2 regions of the Paenibacillus sp. J22P218 genome follow, and region 1 is predicted to be linked to the other one. Evidence: a T-box and tRNA genes for the amino acid it is inferred to sense, from the RefSeq annotation. Region 1 holds a T-box; the other holds one or more tRNA genes.
What was found. A T-box is a leader RNA that pairs with one kind of tRNA and senses whether it is charged. The one in region 1 lies ahead of AC0YN0_RS07355 (arginine--tRNA ligase), so its partner is inferred to be a tRNA-Arg.
Positions count from the first base shown of each region.

Region 2: it has a tRNA-Arg gene. The T-box ahead of AC0YN0_RS07355 (arginine--tRNA ligase) is inferred to sense a tRNA for this amino acid. The anticodon was not compared.

Region 1 covers NZ_JBWDNL010000001.1:1,743,872-1,747,086, reverse strand. Annotated here, with positions in the region: gene AC0YN0_RS07355 (arginine--tRNA ligase) at 1-1,154, opposite strand, end outside; T-box leader at 1,223-1,486, opposite strand; gene AC0YN0_RS07350 (rhodanese-like domain-containing protein) at 1,614-1,925, opposite strand; gene AC0YN0_RS07345 (VWA domain-containing protein) at 2,045-3,215, opposite strand, start outside.
Region 2 covers NZ_JBWDNL010000007.1:388,332-391,546, reverse strand. Annotated here, with positions in the region: gene AC0YN0_RS27430 (ABC transporter ATP-binding protein) at 214-1,068, shown strand; tRNA gene AC0YN0_RS27425 (tRNA-Gly) at 1,324-1,398, shown strand; tRNA gene AC0YN0_RS27420 (tRNA-Arg) at 1,406-1,482, shown strand; tRNA gene AC0YN0_RS27415 (tRNA-Pro) at 1,512-1,588, shown strand; tRNA gene AC0YN0_RS27410 (tRNA-Gly) at 1,597-1,670, shown strand; gene AC0YN0_RS27405 (hypothetical protein) at 2,547-2,828, shown strand; gene AC0YN0_RS27400 (hypothetical protein) at 2,825-3,094, shown strand.

The DNA.
Region 1 (3,215 bases):
CCGATCTTCTTCTTCACGCCTCCTGCTTGCGTTGACCATAGACCGCTGCCGAACTTGCGATAACGAAAATCTTTGTCCAGCAAGCCGAACTTCCACAGATGATAAGCGATATCCTTAGCCGTATACGTCAAAATTCCATTCGAGCGAACAAGCACCTTGTCTGCTTGATGTTCGCCTTGCTGCTGATCGGATTGTTCGGCTTCTAAAGGCTCTGACAGGTTGTCAGCTTCATGTGACGGCTGCACGCTTCCAAGCACCCAACAGCCTGCAAGCTTCCCCTGCTGCTCCTGTCTGAAAACGTTCGTCTGCTGCAGCAGCTCGAAGGTGCGCTCCCAGAATCCTCCGCTAACGATACTGCTTTCCCATACGAGCACATCATAATCGATCCCGAACTGTTTCATCTCCTCGACATGTTCGCTAACGATGCGCTCTGCGATAAGCAGCCCCATCCAAGCAATGTTGTTGCCCCCTTCTTCCAGGTGCGCAAGTACGCGTGAACGCTCTTGCAGCAATTCGGGCTGTTCCTTATACGCTTGATTCACCTTCGCATACGTCTCCCAACAGAAGTCGCCAAATCTCGCATGCGACTGAGCCGCCCACGTGTTCAGTATGCCAACGACCGTATCGGCTAATTGATTGCCAAGGTCGTCGATGTAATTATGCACCTCTACAAGATGTCCGGCTTGCTTCATCAATCTAGCCAGCGTATCACCGATACAGGAATTTCTTAAATGTCCGATATGGGCAGACTTGTTCGGGTTAATCGACGTATGTTCGATGAGTACCTTATGCTTATGCTTTTGCTGCTTCTTAGCTTTTATTGCTGCTGCTCCATCCTCAATTAGCTTCGCCCACTGCTCCCAATTGACATAGAAATTAATAAAGCCCGGCGGAGCGACATCGATGGTTGCGAACAGTTGAATAATCGCGTTATTAGCTTGCAGCTTTTCCTTAACCTGAGCTGCAATAACGAGAGGAGCACGCTTTAGATGCTTCGCCAGTTGCATCGCTATGCCGCTGCTGAACTCGCCGTTCGCCTCGTTAGCCGGATGTTCCACTACGACATTGACTTTGTCCTGGAGCGCCAACCCTTCTTCCGTTGCGATCTTTTTTACGGCATTAGTTAATGCGGTTAACAGTTGTTCTTTCAACACTTTATATTCCTCCTCCTTGTTATCGCCAAATCGAGTCCGAACGCCAAAAAAGCCCTCGTCTCCAATAATAAAGAGACGAGAGCTTGCTGATTCCCGCGGTACCACTCTAAGTATCGAACCTGCAATGAGGTTCAATCACTCGATTTGATAACGGTCATTGACCGGATTTGTCTACTCCGATAGCCGCCTTTGCATTGACCTTGACTGCGCGGAATCGTTTCGACAAACCATTTCCCGGGCCCGCTTCATCTTAGACATCCGTACCGGCTTCCACTGTTCCGGCTCGCTGCGACTATCCGTCCTAAGATTACTGTCCCGTTCATTAATGTTAGATTTGTGAAAATTCTGAATATATCTTAAACGTATTTATACACGATGCCGCTTAGCATTGTCAAGGGGGATCATAAATAGCGGCACTAAGCTAAGAAGCCTAGTGCCGCCATATTCCTCATTATGCGATTATTCGCCGGTTACAACTTCGCCGTTCCAAGCAAGCATACCGCCCGACACGTTAATAACGGTGTGGCCTAGCGCGCCTAAGTAGTCGCATGCTTTGCCGCTTCGTCCGCCGCTGCGGCAGATGATGACGATCTCCATCTCTTCCTGCGGGAACTCGTCTACACGCTGAACGATTTCCGATAACGGAATGTTGCGTGCCTCTTTAATATGACCGGCTTCCCATTCATCGACCTCGCGAACGTCGATCAAATTGATAGACTCGCCGTTTTTAAGCTTTTGTTCCAGTTCCTGCGTCGTCAGTTCCTGAGTCATATAGACATCTCCTTCAAGCGTAGCTGCTTATTATAGTCGTTGATATGAATTGTATCGCGTCCTATCGCTCGTGTCCATATGAAGGAGAACGGTTGCTATTGGAAAAACCATATCTGCGGCTATCTCCGCTTTTTGTTTTTGGCAGCAAGCAGACGGTTGATCGTTCCGTCCGTTGCATTATCCTGCTCTATCCGAGCAGCGCTCGAGCCGGGTTGATTCGTGTTCGTCACAGATGCAGTCGCATTCGCTAAAGGTGACAAATCACTCGGCTTTGTTCGATCGTCGCTCTCTTTGGATGGAGATATTCCAGACACGCCGCCGTAGAAGCGACTTGCTTCGGTTGTCCTTCTCTTTAGCCTTGATACCGCATTGGTTGAGTTTAAAACTTCATTCGTATGACCGCGATTACGTCCATTGCGTTGCCGTAACAAAGTTCCCGCCCATTCGAGCATCCGTCCATAAGGCAATGACAGCCTTCGCAGAGCGATGTCCAGCAACCAAAGGAGCAAGGCGGCGACGAGCAGTTTATTCGTCAAATCGATCGGCTTGCGAGCCTCCAGCGGCTTGAAATCAAATACCGTTTGAGGATCGTCCAACAGCAATTTGCGCCCGCCGGTCGTGGCGGCGATCTGAGCCATCGTCTCTGGACCGTCCGTGTTCGATAATCGGTATTCAGGCGAATAAGGAATGACGAAAGCCGATGTCGTACCGCCTTCAATTGCGTTTCCGTTCGACTTCTGTCCGATTTGAGCCAAATAAACGCCAGGTTCTGTCGCAGGCAAGGTCGTTTCATACTCTCCCGGCCCGATCGGCATTAAGCGGCGAACGGAATAGCTGCCTGATTCGTCTTCAATCCCCGCAGACAGCGCACTGTCGAATGAGCCCGCGTCAGCTTCTGAACGTACCTTCAAAGTGGCTTGGCCCCCGTCTTGCTCGGTCGTTATCGAATACGGATTGTTCACAAACTGAGGGAACGTCCACTTCACCCATTCGGCAAGCACGGTTGGAAAGGCAGGCCACTGCACCCAATCGCGTGCCCACTTGCCCGTAACGTCGCTTGTCCATGCGACAGAACGTCCAGAGCCATATTGCCAGCGGGCTAGCAGTGGATCGCCATCCGGCGTCAATAGAGCGACTTCCGCCGCTTCTTTCGCTGTTGCGGCGATATAAGCGTTAATCTTTGGCACGCCGCCGTTCCACAGCTTCCCCCAATCAGCAGCCCTAGCGACTGCTGGCGTAAACGACTGCTCCACAATATAAGTACGAGACATCATTACCGTCTCGCGACTG
Region 2 (3,215 bases), on a different contig from region 1:
TTAAGCAGGATGAAGATGTGGTCGTCATAGAACGGTCACATCTTTTGTTTTTTATGAAGACAGAGTGAAGGTTTGATGAAAGAAGACATTGACATTGTCAGTGATAACCATTATCATTATTGAAGTAGTGATAATCGTTATCACTTTTTACCTAATTAATCTAATTTACTGAGATATAGCCTGACCAGGCAACGGAAGGAGCGTGCATGTCTAATGATTCGTCTTACGACTTCGAATCTCGACATTGCTTATGATGATCGTCTTATCGTTCAAGATTTAAACATTGCAATTCCTCAGGGGAAAATTACGGCGCTTGTAGGAGCGAACGGCTCCGGCAAATCGACGATCCTGAAGACGATGGCCCGCATCATGATTCCATCTAAAGGCAATGTACTTCTAGACGGCAAATCGATTCATAAGCAATCGACGAAGGAAGTAGCGAAGCAGCTTGCCATTCTTCCGCAAAATCCTACAGCTCCGGACGGCTTAACCGTATCTGAGCTTGTCTCGTACGGTCGTTTCCCTTATCAAAAGGGTTTCGGTTCGATGACGAAGCAAGACCGCGAAATCGTGCAATGGGCGGTTGAAGCAACAGGCATGACTGAGTTCGCCGATCGTCCGGTCGATCATCTGTCCGGGGGTCAGCGTCAGCGCGCTTGGATTGCAATGTCTTTGGCACAAGAAACCGATATCTTGTTCCTTGACGAGCCGACGACGTTCCTGGATATGGCGCATCAGCTTGAAGTGCTTCATCTGTTGCAGAAGCTTAATGAGTTTAACAATCGTACGGTTGTTATGGTTGTTCATGACTTGAATCATGCATCGCGCTACGCGCATCATATGATTGCTATTAAGTCTGGCAAAGTTGCAGGCGAGGGCTCACCGATTGAAGTTATTACGCCTGAGATTATGCGCGAAGTTTTCAATATCGAAGCCGATATCGTACCGGATCCGCGTTCGGGCGTACCTCTATGCCTGCCGTTCGCGCTTGCTGATCAGCCAACCGCTGATAAAGTAATGATGGGCCGCTCTCAGCCGGAAATCGTTATGGCTGCCGCTGGAGCATAACACTTATTTAGTCTAATGGAAAGCCATGCTTCTTTAATTGGAGTCATGGCTTTTTTTAATTGCCAGCTGTGTTCGTTATGGGTTATCCGTCACTGTTTCTAGGCGGGGAAAAGCCAGTAAAATCAACGGATTTCAGCGGATTTTTAAAAAAGATAAGTTTTTCGCAAAAAACACTTGCAATCTGTTTCTCTAGGTGATATATTATTACTTGTCGCCGCGACATTAACTGATTGAAACGGCTGACGAAAACACCGTGCGGAAGTGGCTCAGCGGTAGAGCATCGCCTTGCCAAGGCGAGGGTCGCGGGTTCGATTCCCGTCTTCCGCTCCATAAGATTGCGGCCTTAGCTCAGCTGGATAGAGCGTTTGACTACGAATCAAAAGGTCAGGAGTTCGAATCTCTTAGGCCGCGCCATCTTTACTAATTGCAAGATATACTTAATTCGGGATGTAGCTCAGCTTGGTAGAGCACCTGGTTTGGGACCAGGGGGTCGCATGTTCAAATCGTGTCATCCCGACCATCTTGTTTGCGGGTGTAGTTCAATGGTAGAACTTTAGCCTTCCAAGCTAATAGCGTGGGTTCGATTCCCATCACCCGCTCCATAACGAAACGACAAGAACCTGAAAAGGTTCTTTTTTTGTGTTATGGAGTTTTTGGATGGGAGAGAATTCCCCGCACGCTAAGAGCGTGGGTTCGACCGACCGTTAAGGCTAAGCGTAGCAAGCTGACAAGGTCGCGCGTCAACTTTTGCACGGGCAGGGAGCGAAGCAATCGCGATCCTTAGGAAAAGTTGAGTATTCCCATCACCCGCTCCATAACGAAACGACAAGAACCTGAATAGGTTCTTTTTTTGTGTTATGGAGCTTTTGGATAGGAGAGAATTCCCACACGCTATAAGCGTGGGTTCGACCGACCGTTAAGGCTAAACGAAGCAAGCCGTTAAGGTCGAGCGTCAACTTTTGCACGGACAGAGAGCGAAGCAATCGCGATGTGTACGAAAAGTTGAGTATTCCCATCACCCGCTCCATAACGAAACGACAAAAACCTGAAGAGGTTCTTTTTTGTGTTATGGAGCTTTGGATGGGAGAGAATTCCCGCAGCGTGGGTTCGACCGACCGTACTCTCCGCCTTTCACTTACTCTTCAAACACAGCTGTTACCAGCTCCAGTTCGCCTTTACGCGGCTTGTGGTCGATTTGTTGACTGGAGCGACATACGAAATATGGATATGGGAAGCGATCTGCAGACAGACCTTAATGAAAAAGCGAATTCAGGAGCATCTACATGTTCAGTTGGAGGACACAACCACGCTATCCTTGCAGGGGCCTACTGGCCGTAGCCGATCGGTAGCTTCAAGTCATACCCATACCCAATCCTAGTATGCTATACTATATACAAAAATTGGGTATAAAGTTTGCACATGAGAAAATATTTATCTGCATCATAATGAGAGTCTTTGTGATGGTCACTGGATAGGCAATGGCGGCCGGAGTTTCAAAGGTAGAGGAGATTATTCAAAAGGAAGCTAGAGTAACACTGGACGGACAAGCTCTTAGCAACGCCAACATTGTTGATGCTAAGAGTTGCGCTCGAGTAAGGGACATCACGGAGGCATTCGGAGCTAGTGTTTCCTATGAGAAGGGTGTGGTTAAGATAGAAACACAGGGGATAGATTTATCGGTTTTGGAAAGGAACAAGGAAGACCTATCCGGCCTAGACGAAATCAACAATCAAATTGCTGAAATGGGGTCTGCTGAATGAGTCAAGAAGAACCTCAAGAAACTCAAGAACCTCAAGAACCTCAAGAACCTCAAGAACCTCAAGAACCTCAAGAACCTCAAGATCAGGAGTCCGTAGAAAACAAAGTAAATGGTGGTTGCGGATGCGGGACTATCCTGTTTGCGCTTTTTATTATCTGCGTAATAGGTGTATTTTTTTTTATGATTATAACGCCGGGAACTGGGGATAGTTTTTGTAGTGAATATATAAAGGGCTGTGATGGATACACATCTCGGTTCAGTAATTAACGAATAGCAGAACTAGAGGCGGCTCATTAGCAGGCTCTTTTCTATTCCCATCACCCGCTCCAAAACAAACTTTAAGAACCTGAGAAGGTTCTTTTTTGATATGGAGCCAGAGTTGTCATCA